4 regions of the Kitasatospora sp. NBC_00240 genome follow, and region 1 is predicted to be linked to each of the others. Evidence: riboswitches for the same ligand, from Rfam matches in the RefSeq annotation. Region 1 holds a riboswitch; each other region holds the start of a gene.

Region 1 (3,318 bases):
CACTCCAGGTTGCCGTGCTTGCCGAGGTGGACGACCGCGTCGGCGCCGAAGCCGCCGTCCTCCTGGGCGGCCGCGATCCAGCGGTAGGCGGCCAGGTAGTGGTGCGAGGGCGGCAGGTCGGGGTCGTGGTAGATCGCGACCGGGTTCTCGCCGAAGCCGCGCGGCGGCTGGATCAGCACCAGCAGGTTGCCGGCCCGCAGCGCCGCCAGCACGATGTCGCCGTCGGGGTTCCTGCTGCGGTCCACGTACAGCTCGCCCGGGGCCGGGCCCCAGTGCCGCTCGACCTCCTCGCGCAGGCCGGCCGGCAGCTCGGCGTACCAGCGGCGGTAGTCCGCGGCGGGGATCCGGACGGGGTTGCGGGCGAGCTGGTCCTCCGTCAGCCAGTCCTGGTCGTAGCCGCCGGCCGCGATCAGGGCGTGGATCAGCGCGTCACCCTCGTGCGAGTCGTCGCCGTCGGCGGCCGGCGCCAGGCCGGGCAGCGCGTCCGGGCCGTCCAGCGGGCCGAGGTCCATGCCCTCCTCGCGCAGCCGGGACAGCAGGCGCACCGCGCTGGCCGGGGTGTCCAGGCCGACCGCGTTGCCGACCCGGGCGTGCTTGGTCGGGTACGCGGAGAGCACCAGCGCGAGCCGGCGCTCGGCGGCCGGGATGTGCCGCAGGCGGGCGTGCCGCACCGCGATGCCGGCCACCCGGGCGGCCCGCTCGGGGTCGGCGGCGTAGACGGTCAGGCCGTCCTCGTCCAGCTCCTTGAAGGAGAACGGGACGGTGATCAGGCGGCCGTCGAACTCGGGGACGGCGACCTGGGTGGCGGTGTCCAGCGGGGACAGGCCGTCGTCGCTGGCCTCCCAGGCGGCGCGCGACCAGGTCAGGCAGAGCGCCTGGAGGATCGGGCGGTCCAGCGCGGCCAGCGCGCCCGCGTCCCAGGCCTCCTCGTCGCCGCCGGCCGAGGCGTCGGCGGGGCGGGTGCCGCCGGCCGCCAGCACGGTGGTGACGATCGCGTCGGCCTGCCCCAGCTCGGCCAGCAGTTCGGGCTCGGCGCCGCGCAGCGAGGAGCAGAACAGCGGGCGGGGGCGGGCGCCCTTGTCCTCGATCGCCCGGCAGAGCGTCTCGACGAAGGCGGTGTTGCCGCTCATGTGGTGGGCGCGGTAGTAGAGCACCGCGATCACCGGGCCGTCGGCGTTCTCCGCCGTCGCGGTGCGCTCCAGCGGCCCCCACTCGGGCGCGGAGGCGGGCGCGGCGAAGCCGTGGCCGGTGAGCAGCACGGTGTCGGAGAGGAAGGCGCCGAGCTCGGCGAGGTTCGCCGGGCCGCCGTGCGCGAGGTAGGCGTGCGCCTCGGCGGCGATGCCGGCCGGGACGGTGGACAGCTCCATCAGCTGGGCGTCCGGGGCCTGCTCGCCGGTCAGCACGATCACCGGGCGGGGGCCGGCCAGCAGCGCGTCCAGGCCCTCCTGCCAGGCGCGGCGCCCGCCGAGCAGCCGGACCACCACCAGGTCGGTGCCCTCCACCAGCGCGGGGAGGTCGGTGGCGGTGAGCCGGGCGGGGTTGCCGAGGCGGAAGCCGACCGGGCCCTCGGACGCGCGGGCGCTCAGCAGGTCGGTGTCGGAGGTCGACAGAAGCAGGATCATGCGAAGGCCCTCCCGGCCTCGATGGCGGGCAGGGTCACGAGCACGGGTGTCGGCGCGGGTCCGGGCCCGGTCAGGGGCACGGCGCCCGGCGCGGGCAGGAGCCCGGGCGCAGGCATGCGGCAGCGCATAGGTCGAGCCTTCCTCGGGGTCCGCGCCCCGTGGGGGATCCCCGGCCGTCGGGCCGGGGGGATCGGGACGGCAGGAGTTCCTGGCTCCCACGGTCGGTGAACCGTGGTCACAGTGGCGGGACCGCACCGGGTTTTCACCGGTTTCCTCCCCTTTGCGCCGTCTCTGGCGTGAGCGGACCCCGAAGGATCCGCCCGGGAGCATAGTAGGGGCTGGGGGTGATCCACGGGACAGAGTCCCCGGCCGGATCCTGGGTATGCTCGCGGCCATGTCACCCTCACCCGACCTCGCAGGACCGGGCCCCGGCGTGCCCGACCGGGCGCGCGGGGACGCGTGTCCGGGGGCCCTTCGCCTACACACCGCCGACGACGGCGCGCTCGCCCGAGTCCGGCTGCCCGGCGGTCTGCTGACGGTCGGTCAGGTTCTCGCGCTGGCCGACGCGGCCGAGCAGCTCGGGGACGCGCAGCTGGAGACCACCTCGCGCGGCAACGTCCAACTGCGCGGCCTCCCCGAGGGCTGCGGGCAGGACCTCGGCGCCCGGTTGCGGGCCGCCGGCCTGCTGCCCTCCGACCGGCACGAGCGGGTCCGCAACATCGTCGCCTCGCCGCTCGCCGGCGTCGACGGCAACGGGCATGCGGACGTGACCACTTGGGCCCGCGAACTGGACGCCGCCCTGTGCGCCGCGGACTGGTCCACCGGGCTGTCCGGCCGCTTCCTGTTCGCCCTCGACGACGGCCGCGGCGACGTCGCCGGGCTCGACGCCGATGTGACATTGATCGCAAGCCCCGACGGCCAGGCACTCCTGCGCCTCGGGCGTGCCACCACCGGGCCGCGGGTGCCGGCCGGGCAGGCCGTCGCCACCGCGCTGCGCGCCGCCGAAGACTTCCTCACGCTGCTGCGCGAGAGCGGCACCAAGGCCTGGCGGATCCGCGAGGCCGACCCGGACGGCACCCGGCTGACGCCGCCCGGGACCGTCCTCGTCCCGCTGCCCGCCCTGCCGGGAGCGCTGCCGCAGGCCGGCCCGGTGACCGGACCGGACGGACGGCACGGCCTCTCGGTCGGACTGCCGTTCGGACGCGCCGGCGTCGCGCAGTGGCGGCTGCTCGCGGCGGCCGCCACCGACGGCGCCGGCGAACTGCGGGTGACCCCCTGGCGCGGTGCGGTGCTCCCCGGCCTCGACCCCGCCCGGTCGCCCGGGTGGGCCGACCGGCTGGCCGCCGCCGGCCTCGGACTCGACCCGCACTCCCCGTGGGAACGCGCCATGGCCTGCACCGGCACCCCCGGCTGCGCCAAGTCCCTGGCGGACGTCCGCGGTGACGCGGCCCACGCCCTCGCGACCGCCGGCCCCGGTGCCGGCGGCCTGCTGCCCGTGCACTGGTCGGGCTGCGAGCGGCGCTGCGGGCATCCGGCGGGCGAGTGGGTGGACGTGCTCGCCACGCCGGACGGATACCGGGTGGCCGTCCGCCGCCCGGACGTCACGTCCACCGACCAAGCAACGACAACGCAACAGATGGCCGACGCAGTGGCCCGGGCCCGGAGGACCAAGTGATCGAGTACGAGAAGGACGGGG
Region 2 (3,318 bases), 300 kb from region 1:
GGTACCAGGACGGCCCCTGGGGCGAGCAGGTGGACCTCGTCCTCGACGGTGTCGGCGGCGAGGTGCTGCCCAGAGCCGTCGGGGCCTTGGCGCCCTTCGGGCGGCTGGTCGCCCTCGGCGGCGCGGGCGGGGCACTCGACGCCGGCGAACTGCTGCGCGGGATGCGGACGGTGACCGGCCTGTCGATGGCGGTGCTGGCACGGCAGCGCCCCGCGCTGCTCGCCGAATGGCGCCAGGAACTCTGGGCGTTGCTCGGGCGAGGGGCACTCCGGCCGGTCTGCGTCGAGTTCCCGATCGCCGCGGCGGCCGAGGCCTTCGGCCTGCTGGAGCGCCGGGCCAACCTGGGCAAGGTCGCCCTGCGGATCAGCTGACGGCCGGCTCCGGGCCCCCCTGCCCGGCCGCCGCGCAGGGGGCCAGCAGGGTGCCGAGCTCCTGGTCGACGACCCGGTAGCGCACCACCCGGCCGTCCCGCTCCCCGGCCACCACGCCGGCGGTGCGCAGCAGCCGGAGCGCCTGCGAGACGGCCGGGTCGCGCATGCCGGTGGCCACCGCCAGGTCGCTGACGGCGAGCGGCCCGGCGCGGTGCAGGGCGAGCAGCAGTGCGAGCCTGCCGGGGTCGGCGAGCAGCGAGAAGCGCTCGGCCCAGGTGCGCACCCGGGCGGTGTCGCCGATCGCCGCGATGGCCTCGCAGACCCGGTGCCCGTCGATGGTCCGGTGGTCCGCGCGCTCGGCCGGTACGAGATGCATGCGGGCCATTGTCGCAGTCCGGGGGCGGTCTGTGATCCTGAACACCTGCGCAGGTGCGCAACCTTGCACAAGTGACCTGACGCCCCGTACGGTGTGGCCCGCCGTGGTGTTCGGGAAGACCGGTGACGGACCTTCAGAGGTCCTAGTCCGGAGCGGCCCTCGCCACTGTGAACGGGAAGTCTCCGTACCGTACCCGCCCTCGGGCGGGTGGTCACTGGACGCCGCGGCGTCCGGGAAGGCCTGGTGCGGTCACGCAGCACCCGCCGCCGAACCGCGGCCGGGTGTGCCCCGAAGCCAGGAGACCGGCCACGGCATCTCACGAAGTGATCCACGAGGTGCTGGAGCGTGACCGGATGACCCTGCCCGAAATCGGTGCTGCCCGAACGGCGGCGCCCGCGGTCGACCCCGCGCTCCCCGCCTTCCGCTGGCGGCGCGAGGACACCGTACGGACGGCCGGGCTGATGGCGGTGATCCTGGCGATGCACGTGGTGGCGTTCGGGACGCTGTTCTTCCTGGTCGCGCCGCACGAGTACGCGGTCGGTACCCAGGTCTTCGGGGTTGGCCTGGGCATCACCGCGTACACCCTGGGCATGCGGCACGCCTTCGACGCGGACCACATCGCGGTGATCGACAACACCACCCGCAAGCTGATGGCGGACGGCCGGCGCCCGGTGTCGGTGGGCTTCTGGTTCGCGCTCGGGCACTCCTCGATGGTCGTGGTGATGGCGGCCCTGGTGGCGGGCGGCGCCCAGCTGGCCAACACCCTGATGGACGAGGACTCGGTCACCCACCAGTGGCTCGGGGTGCTGGGCACCAGCGCCTCGGGGGCCTTCCTCTACCTGATCGGCGCGCTCAACCTGGCCGCGCTCTTCGGCATCCTGCGGGTCTTCCGCGCGATGCGGGACGGCCGCTACGACGAGGCGGAGCTGGAGGAGCACCTCAACTCCCGGGGCCTGTTCAACCGGGTGCTGAGCCGGGCCACCCGCTCGATCACCCGGCCCGGCCAGATGTTCCCGGTCGGCATGGTGCTGGGCCTCGGCTTCGACACCGCGACCGAGGTGACCCTGATGGTGATGGCCGGCAGCGGCGCGGCGGCGGGCCTGCCCTGGTACGCGATCGTCTGCCTGCCGCTGCTGTTCGCCGCCGGGATGAGCCTGTTCGACACGCTGGACGGGACCTTCATGAACTTCGCCTACCAGTGGGCGTTCTCCAACCCGGTGCGCAAGGTGTACTACAACCTGACCATCACCGGGCTTTCGATCGCGGTCGCCTTCATCATCGGCACCATCGAACTGGTGGGCGTGCTGCACGAGAAGCTGGACCTGACCGACCCGGTCAGCGGCTGGATCGCCGGCCTCTCGCTCGACAACGTCGGGTACGTGATCGTCGGCCTGTTCGTGGTGGTCTGGGCGGCGGCGATCGCGTACTGGCGGCTGGGTCGGGTCGAGCAGCGCTGGGCCGCCCGGCCCTGACCCGGGCGGCGCGCACGGCCGCCGCGCCGACGGCGCGGTGCCGGTGCGGCTGACCAGGGCCGTCCCGATGCCGCCGCCGTGCCGCTTCCGGTCGCAGGCCCGGCAGCCGTTTCACCGAGGCCGCCCGGACACACCGGAGCGGCCCCACCCCTCGTCGGGTGGCGCCGCTCCGGCCGGGCCCTCCGGTCAGCCGTGCCGCCGGCCGTACCGGCGGTGGAAGGCCTCGACCCGGCCGGCGCTGTCCAGCACCCTGGCCCGGCCGGTGTGGAAGGGGTGGCTCGCCGAGGAGATCTCGACGTCGACCACGGGGTAGCTGTTGCCGTCCTCCCACGCGACCGTCCGGCCGGCGCCGGTGCCGGCACCGATGGTCGAGCGGGTGAGGAAGGCCAGGTCACCGCTGCGGTCGCGGAAGACGACCGGGCGGTACGCGGGGTGGATACCGGTCTGCATCGGAGTACTCCTCGGGGGTGTCGGGCTCAGGGGCGTTTCGGCTGTGCGGGCGGTGTCAGCGCTCCTCGCGGAACAGCACGTGCTGCCGCGCGACCGGGTCGTACTTGCGCAGCGCCATCCGGTCGGGGTCGTTGCGCCGGTTCAGCCGGGTCACGTAGGTGTAGCCGGTGCCGGCCGTGGAGCGGAGTCGGACGACCGGGCGCAGTTCGTTGCGGGCCATGGCTCTCCTTCGGTGTCGCGCGTGGTGCGGGTGTTGCCTGCGTTGCGTGTGCGGTGCTGGGCGGGCGGGCCCGAGCATCAGGTGAAATGGATGTCATTTCCACCGTTGCTCCCTCCAACACGCCCCCTCCCCGACGCATTCCCGGCCCGCCCACCGACCTCCGGCGAGCCGCCCCCGGCCACGCCCCGACCCGCTCCCAGCCCGCTCCCCGCCCGGTTCCTGCTCACTCCCGACCCGCTCCCGACCCGGTTCCTGCCCGGTCCGGGGGCCGACACGTGCCGCCGTCCGGATCGCTCGCCGGGCGAACCGCCGCCGCTCTCCGTACGCTCGACCCATGTCTGATGCGTACGCGGGCCGGCGGGAGCGTCTGAGGGAGAACTGCAGCGCGAAGGGGGCGGACGCGGCGCTGATCACCCGGCCGTCGAACGT
Region 3 (3,318 bases), 470 kb from region 1:
CCCTGGCCGCGGCGGCCGCTATTCGCTCCTGCGGATACCCCAGGGGGTACAATGGAGCCACCATCGCGAGGAGGAGACGTCCGTGACCGTCGACGAGGAAGCCACCGGCGCCGTCCTGAACCGCCTGCGCCGGGCCCAGGGGCAGCTGAACGGTGTGATCGCCATGATCGAGGCCGGGCGCGACTGCAAGGACGTGGTCACCCAACTCGCGGCCGTCTCACGGGCCCTGGACCGGGCCGGATTCAAGATCGTGGCCAGCGGGATGCGCCAGTGCCTGGCGACCGCCGACGGCGACACCCCGCCGATGTCCGAGGCCGAGCTGGAGAAGCTGTTCCTCACCCTCGCCTGAGCGGCGTCCGGAGAAGCCGGACGGGGCCGGTGGCGGCGACGACTGTCGCCTCCACCGGCCCCGTCCCGTGCCGGGTTTCGGGGGTCAGACCGCCTGGGCGGTGACCTCCGGCGCGGTGCTCCGCTCGGCGGCGGTCACCGGCTTCGGGTTGAGGACCCGCTCGGCCAGGTGGCCGAAGAGCAGGCCGAAGGACACCCAGAGGGTGGCCTGGATGGCGAGGGCCGAGAGCCGGAACTGCCAGAGCAGCGTGGCCGGGAAGTCCTCCGGCACCTCGTTGATCGCGGGCAGGAACACGTAGGCGAGGCCGACGGCCAGGGCGAAGCCGGCCGCCGTGACCACCGTCGCGTACCAGGTGCCCAGACGCGGCGCCAGCCGCTTGCCGACGATCACCGCGGCGACCGCCAGCAGGATGCTGAGCGCCATCATCAGGAAGTACAGCGTGGTGCGCTTGCCGATCGTCTCCGGGTCGCCCACCGACGGCGGGTTGGCCGGGTACTTGAGGAACGGGACGACGTAGACCGCGAGCAGCGCCGCGCCGGAGAGCAGCGCGGCGGTGGCGCGCGCGCCGAACCGGCCGACCCGGCCCAGCGCGAAGCAGAACGCGAGCGCGCCGAAACCGCCCAGCGAAATGCCGTACACGAGAACGCCGGTGGCGAGACCCGCGGTCGACTGCATGGCCCGGCTGACGAGTTCGACCTCGCCGTGCTCGTGGGCGTGCGCCTCCTCGAAGGCGATCGCCGCGTCGATGTGCGGCTCACCCATCAGGTAGGCGACGATCAGGGCGAGCACCCCTGCGGCGAGACCCGCGAGCATGCCGCGGACGAGCAGGGATCTGACAGCTGTGGAGTTCATGGAGCGGTTCCCCCGGGATTTCAGTGGCAGGGGAAACCGAGCAGGTGGCGGCCGTCGTGCACCCATTCGTGCACGCTCTCGCCGGAGATGAGGGACGTGGCGCCCTGCTCGGCGCCGACGAAGTAGATCAGGGCCAGCATCAGGATGCCGAAGAACACCGCCCAGGGGGCGATCGCCTTGAGCGGCAGGGTCAGTGGTGCGGCCGGTACGGCGGCGGGGGCGGCGGACTGTGCCATGACTGGAACCTCCTCGGGAACTCGCGTCCCGCTAGATGGTGCAGAAACGACGGCATCGGGTCTGACTCCCCGGCAGATCGGCCCGTACGGGCCGGTGCTGCGGGCTTACAGTGGCGCGACCGTGCCGGATTCTCACCGGACTTCCGTCATACCGTCGTCGTATCGGGCTTGAAGGTACCGTCTGCGGTCGGGTCCGCCAAGGGCGCGGGGCGGCGCTCTTGGGGCAGTACCGCGCGGGCGCCCCCGCCGGGCGCCCGGTGCACGGAGTGATTCACCCCGGCAGCAGAGGAGTTGGACAGGATGGAGCGAGCGATGACCGTCCGCGTGACCTTGGTCTCAGCGGCGATGAGCACCGCACTGCGGGAGGCCCGCTTCGACGACGGCGGGCCGCTGGAGCCGGCCGGACTCCGGCAGGCCGAGCAGGCCGCCGGGGCCCTGCCGGCCGGCGGCCGGTCGTACGCCTCCCCGTCGCCGCGCTGCGCCGCCACCGCCACCGCGCTCGGACTGCGGGCCGAGCCGGCGCCGGCCCTCGCCGGGTGCGCGATGGGCCGTTGGACCGGCCTGACCCTCGCCGAGGTGGCGGCGGCCGAGGGCGAGGCGGTGGCCCGCTGGCTGGGCGACCCGGCGGCCGCCCCGCACGGTGGCGAGAGCCTGCTCGACCTGTTCGCCCGGGTCGCCGGCTGGCTGGACGCGCTGCCCGCCGACGCGCCGTCCGGCGCGGAACGCGGCCCGGTGACCGCCGTGGTCGAGCCGGACGTCGTCCGCGCCGCCGCGCTGCACGCCCTGGGGGTACCCGGGCCGGCCTTCTGGCGGCTCGACGTGCAGCCGCTGTCGGTCACCGAGCTGACCGGACGGTCCGGCCGGTGGAACGTCCGCTGGGGCAGGCCGGCCGGCGGGTAGCAGCCAGGGCCGGGCATCGCCCGATCGGCCGACGGGGATGGCAGCCGGCCCGGCCCGGCCGGAGCCTGGGGGCATCATCCCCGTCCCCCGAGGAGCCCCGTCATGACCGTCACCGCCGACCTCGACAAGGTGCTGGACAAGAAGTACGAGAACCTGACCCTGCCGGAGGTGCTCGACGCGCCGGTCGCCGCCCTGGCCGGCCTCACCGACGCCCACGGCGAGGCGCTCGGCGCGCTGCGCATCAAGACCGTCGGTGACCTCGGCCGCAACAAGTACATCCGCTGGGCGGTCGCGATGGCCGACCTCCAGGACCGCACCCACTGAACGGCCGCACCCCCGGTCGGAGCGGCCGCACCCCCGGTCGGAGCGGCCGCAGCCGCGGCGCGCGGCCGGCGCGCGGGAGGTGGCGGCGGTGCCGATGACGGTGGTGGAGGGGCGCAGGCTCAGCCTGTCCCACCTCGACAAGGTGTACTTCCCGCAGACCGGGACCCTCAAGGGCGAGGTGATCACCTACTACGCCACCGTGCAGTCGGCGCTGCTGCCCCACCTGCGCGACCGGCCGCTGTCCTTCCTGCGCTGCCCCGAGGGTGTGGAGGGCGAGCGGTTCTTCGCCAAGAGCCCGCCGGCCGGCACCCCGGGGTGGGTGCGCACCGTCGCCGTGCCGAGCACCGCCGGCGGGCTCCGCCAGGTGGTGGTGGAGGACGGCGCCACGCTGGTCTGGGCGGCCAACCTCGGCTGCGTCGAGTTCCACGTGCCGCAGTGGCACGGCGCCGAGCCGGCGGTGGCCGACCGGCTGGTGCTGGACCTCGACCCGGGCGAGGGCGCCGACATCCTGACCTGCCGGGCGGTCGCCCGGCTGCTGCGCGAGCGGCTCGCCGCCGACGGTCTGACCAGCTGGGTCAAGACCTCCGGCTCCAAGGGCCTGCACCTGCTGGTGCCGATCACCCCCACCCCGGGGGACGAGGTCTCCGGGTACGCCAA
Region 4 (3,318 bases), 1.8 Mb from region 1:
CGCCGGGGGCCACGTGGGCGCCCAGGTTGACCGAGCCGAGGTTGCAGACCGCGGTCTCGGAGTCGTCCGTGACCTCCAGGATCTCCGTGCAGAGGTTGGAGGAGTGGACGGTCCGGCCGGGGAGGGCGGTCTGGTTGGCGGCCCGGTTGGAGGCGTCCTTGAAGGTCATCCAGCCGTTGCCGGTCTGCGCCAGGGTGCGCATCATCCGGGCGTACAGGGTCTGCGCGGGGATGGTGCGCACGGCCTTGCCGGCCGCCTCGGCCTTCAGGTACGCCTCGTCGAAGTCGGCGCCCCACAGGTCGACCAGCTCGGGGACGTCGGCGGGGGAGAACAGCGACCAGTCGCCGCCGGCGTTGACCCGGCGCATGAACTCGTCCGGGATCCAGTGGGCGAGGTTCAGGTTGTGCGTGCGGCGGGCCTCCTCACCGGTGTTGTCGCGCAGCTCCAGGAACTCCTCGATGTCCGCGTGCCAGGTCTCCAGGTAGACGCAGGCCGCGCCCTTGCGCCGGCCGCCCTGGTTGACCGCCGCCACCGAGGAGTCCAGGGTGCGCAGGAACGGCACGATGCCGTTGGACTTGCCGTTGGTGCCGCGGATCAGCGAGCCACGCGAGCGGATCCGGCTGTAGGACAGGCCGATGCCGCCGGCGTGCTTGGAGAGCCGGGCGATCTGCGCGTAGCGCGAGTAGATCGAGTCCAGGTTGTCCAGCGGCGAGTCCAGCAGGTAGCAGGAGGACATCTGCGGGTGCTTGGTGCCGGAGTTGAACAGCGTCGGCGAGGACGGCAGGTAGGAGAGCGCGCTCATCAGCGCGTACAGCTCGGAGACCTCGCGGACCGACTGCTCGTCGTCACCGACCGCCAGGCCACTGGCGACGCGGAGCAGGAAGTGCTGCGGGGTCTCGATCACCTTGCGGGTGATCGGGTGGCGCAGCAGGTACCGGGACTGCACGGTGCGCAGACCGAAGTACTCGAAGCGGTCGTCGCCCTTCTGGTCGATCAGGGCGTCCAGCGCGTCGGCGTGCTTGGCCACGAACGCGGCGGTGGTGTCGCCGATCAGGCCCTCGGCGTGGCCGACGGTGATCGAGGCGGAGAAGGACACGGCGCCCTGGCCGACGGCCTCGTCCTGGATCTCCAGGGCGAGCAGTCGGGCGGCGAGCTTCGAGTACTGGGGGTCCTCGGCGATCATCGACGCGGCGGCCTCGACGGCCAGCCCGCGCAGCTCCGCGAAGTCGGAGCCGGCGTGCCGGCCGCGCAGGGCGGCGGCGGCGACGTGGCCGGGGTCGACCTGGGGGAGGTCGACGCTGCGGTCGGTCAGCAGCCGAAGAAGCGCTCCACCGGGGTCGGACACCGTCGGGTCGGACGGGACGGCGGGGCTGGAACCCTGGGCGGGCAGGGTGGCTGAGGCAGCGATGGTCAAGGCGCTTCTCTCCTGGCGGCGGCGGTCGGCGAGGGGGCTGCCGGGCCGTATGGGCGCAGGGGAGCGCAGCGCGGAACACCTCACGGCGCGCGCGAACCACCCCCCGGCCCACCCGCGAGGCCCGGACGAAACTGCTGTGCTGCATGGCGACTGCGGGGAAGCCCTGTGGCACACCGTCGGCAGGTCATCGGACTCGCGTGGCCCGGTCGGGCAGCCCGCTCACCGCTGCGGGGCAGTCCCGGACTTCCACCGGGTTCCCCTGCGTTCGACAGCAGGAGTGAGCATACATCTAGTGGCGCCAGCCCGATGAAGCACCACATGTTGTGCACTGTGGCGTGTCGGGTGGCTACTCGTCGGCTCACGGAGGAGGCCCGGGAACGGGCGCCGGGCCCGGATTTGGGAACGGATTGATTACCGGATGGGCCTGCCGCGCACACCATGCTTTACGATCTCGCCTCATGAGCGAGGGAACGGGCGTACCGTCCGACTGGACGCGTCAGCCCGCACAGCCGGTCCAGGGTCAGCAGCCGGGGACGCCGGGGCAGCCGCCGCAGGGGCAGCAGCCCGTGCCGCCGGCCGCCGGCGGTTTCGGCCCGCCCCCGGTGCCGTACAGCCAGCCCGCGCAGCAGCTTCCGCCGCAGGGCCAGCCGGTCCCGCCGCCGATCCCGCAGCAGCACCAGCCGCAGCAGCCGTTCGTGCCCCAGCCGGGCCCGCAGCAGGCGCCGCCGCATTGGCAGCCCGCGCCGCAGCCCTTCCAGGGCGAGCCGAACTGGACCCAGCTGGCCGACCAGCACGAGAACGAGTCCCGTAAGCGCCGCCGGCTGTGGATCGGTGGCGCGCTGCTGGCCGTGGTGCTCGTCGGCGGCGTGGTGGCGGCCGGTGTGGTGATCTCCGGTCAGGGCGGTGGCAACAAGCCGAACCCCAAGCCGGCCGCGTCCACCGGCCTGCCGCTGGAGCAGGCGCTGCCGCTGATCTCGGACGCCTCGACGGACAAGGCGCCGGTCGACGCCGCGACGCTCTTCCCCGACCAGACCCGCACCATCGACGGCAAGGTCTGGACCCGGATGGTCACCGGTTCGACCTCCCCCTGCTCCAAGGGGACCACCGGCGGGCTCGGGCTCGCCCTCGGCGACGACGCCTGCCGCTCGCTGGTCCGCGCGACCTACGTGTCCGGGGAGAGCGCCGTCACGGTCGGCATCGCGGTCTTCGACAACAAGGCCGGCGCCGACAAGGCCCTCGGCCGGCACGCGGGCCTCGTCCAGGGTCTGTCCGGCCCGGGCGTCGCCACCTTCTGCGTCACCGACAAGTCGGGCTGCACGGAGACGCACGCCGCGGTGGGCCGGTTCGGGTACTTCACCGTCGCCGGTTCGCTCAAGCAGACTCCCGACCAGGCCGATCCGGCGGCGACCGCGGCGGCGAGCCCCCTTGCGGACCGCGCCAAGGAGGTCCTGCTGGGCCGGGCCAAGCCGGCGGCCACCGCCGGCTGAGCGGGTCCGGGCCCGGGGGCGTCCGGGCGACGGGTGGCGGCGGGCGGCCTGATGCCGGCCCGGCGCCGGCCGCCCGACGCCCATGGGCCGGCGCCGACGGGGGCGGGTCGAAGGCCGCCGGTGACCGGCGGGTCGTGGCGGACGGCCCGTGCCGGGCCCGTGGCGGGCCGTCCGTGACAGGCCGTCCGGGGTGCGGTTGAAGGGCCGTTCGTATCGGACCCTTCCTGATGACCTGTTCGCGACGGGCTGTAACAGTCCGCGAACGTGCGTCCGATAAGGTGTGGTGCCCCGGGGGACAGTTGCTGCTTGGTCAGTTCGCTCCGGCATGCGGAACGCAGCTACCAGGAGGTATCGCGCGGTGAGCACCGCGACCAGTGCGCCCAGCAGAAGACGCAAGTCGTCCGGCCGGCGCCGGAA

The links. Region 1 has a riboswitch for cobalamin ahead of cobN (cobaltochelatase subunit CobN). Riboswitches for the same ligand answer to the same signal wherever they lie in the genome.
Region 2: it holds a riboswitch for cobalamin, as region 1 does, so the genes downstream of both, OG689_RS07780 (HoxN/HupN/NixA family nickel/cobalt transporter) here and cobN (cobaltochelatase subunit CobN) in region 1, are expected to answer to the same signal.
Region 3: it holds a riboswitch for cobalamin, as region 1 does, so the genes downstream of both, OG689_RS07040 (CbtB domain-containing protein) here and cobN (cobaltochelatase subunit CobN) in region 1, are expected to answer to the same signal.
Region 4: it holds a riboswitch for cobalamin, as region 1 does, so the genes downstream of both, OG689_RS16525 (ribonucleoside-diphosphate reductase subunit alpha) here and cobN (cobaltochelatase subunit CobN) in region 1, are expected to answer to the same signal.

What each region holds. Positions count from the first base shown of each region.
Region 1 covers NZ_JAPEMU010000001.1:2,169,382-2,172,699, reverse strand. Annotated here, with positions in the region: gene cobN (cobaltochelatase subunit CobN) at 1-1,622, opposite strand, end outside; cobalamin riboswitch at 1,802-1,927, opposite strand; gene cobG (precorrin-3B synthase) at 2,017-3,297, shown strand; gene OG689_RS09095 (precorrin-8X methylmutase) at 3,294-3,318, shown strand, end outside.
Region 2 covers NZ_JAPEMU010000001.1:1,867,997-1,871,314, reverse strand. Annotated here, with positions in the region: gene OG689_RS07790 (zinc-binding dehydrogenase) at 1-371, shown strand, start outside; gene OG689_RS07785 (metalloregulator ArsR/SmtB family transcription factor) at 364-747, opposite strand; cobalamin riboswitch at 835-1,073, shown strand; gene OG689_RS07780 (HoxN/HupN/NixA family nickel/cobalt transporter) at 1,101-2,219, shown strand; gene OG689_RS07775 (type B 50S ribosomal protein L31) at 2,406-2,669, opposite strand; gene rpmG (50S ribosomal protein L33) at 2,725-2,889, opposite strand; gene OG689_RS07765 (aminopeptidase P family protein) at 3,224-3,318, shown strand, end outside.
Region 3 covers NZ_JAPEMU010000001.1:1,698,094-1,701,411, reverse strand. Annotated here, with positions in the region: gene OG689_RS07050 (metal-sensitive transcriptional regulator) at 83-349, shown strand; gene OG689_RS07045 (CbtA family protein) at 434-1,201, opposite strand; gene OG689_RS07040 (CbtB domain-containing protein) at 1,222-1,437, opposite strand; cobalamin riboswitch at 1,471-1,634, opposite strand; gene OG689_RS07035 (histidine phosphatase family protein) at 1,750-2,337, shown strand; gene OG689_RS07030 (hypothetical protein) at 2,440-2,661, shown strand; partial or broken gene ligD (non-homologous end-joining DNA ligase) at 2,756-3,318, shown strand, end outside.
Region 4 covers NZ_JAPEMU010000001.1:3,924,954-3,928,271, reverse strand. Annotated here, with positions in the region: gene OG689_RS16525 (ribonucleoside-diphosphate reductase subunit alpha) at 1-1,390, opposite strand, end outside; cobalamin riboswitch at 1,575-1,732, opposite strand; gene OG689_RS16520 (hypothetical protein) at 1,873-2,901, shown strand.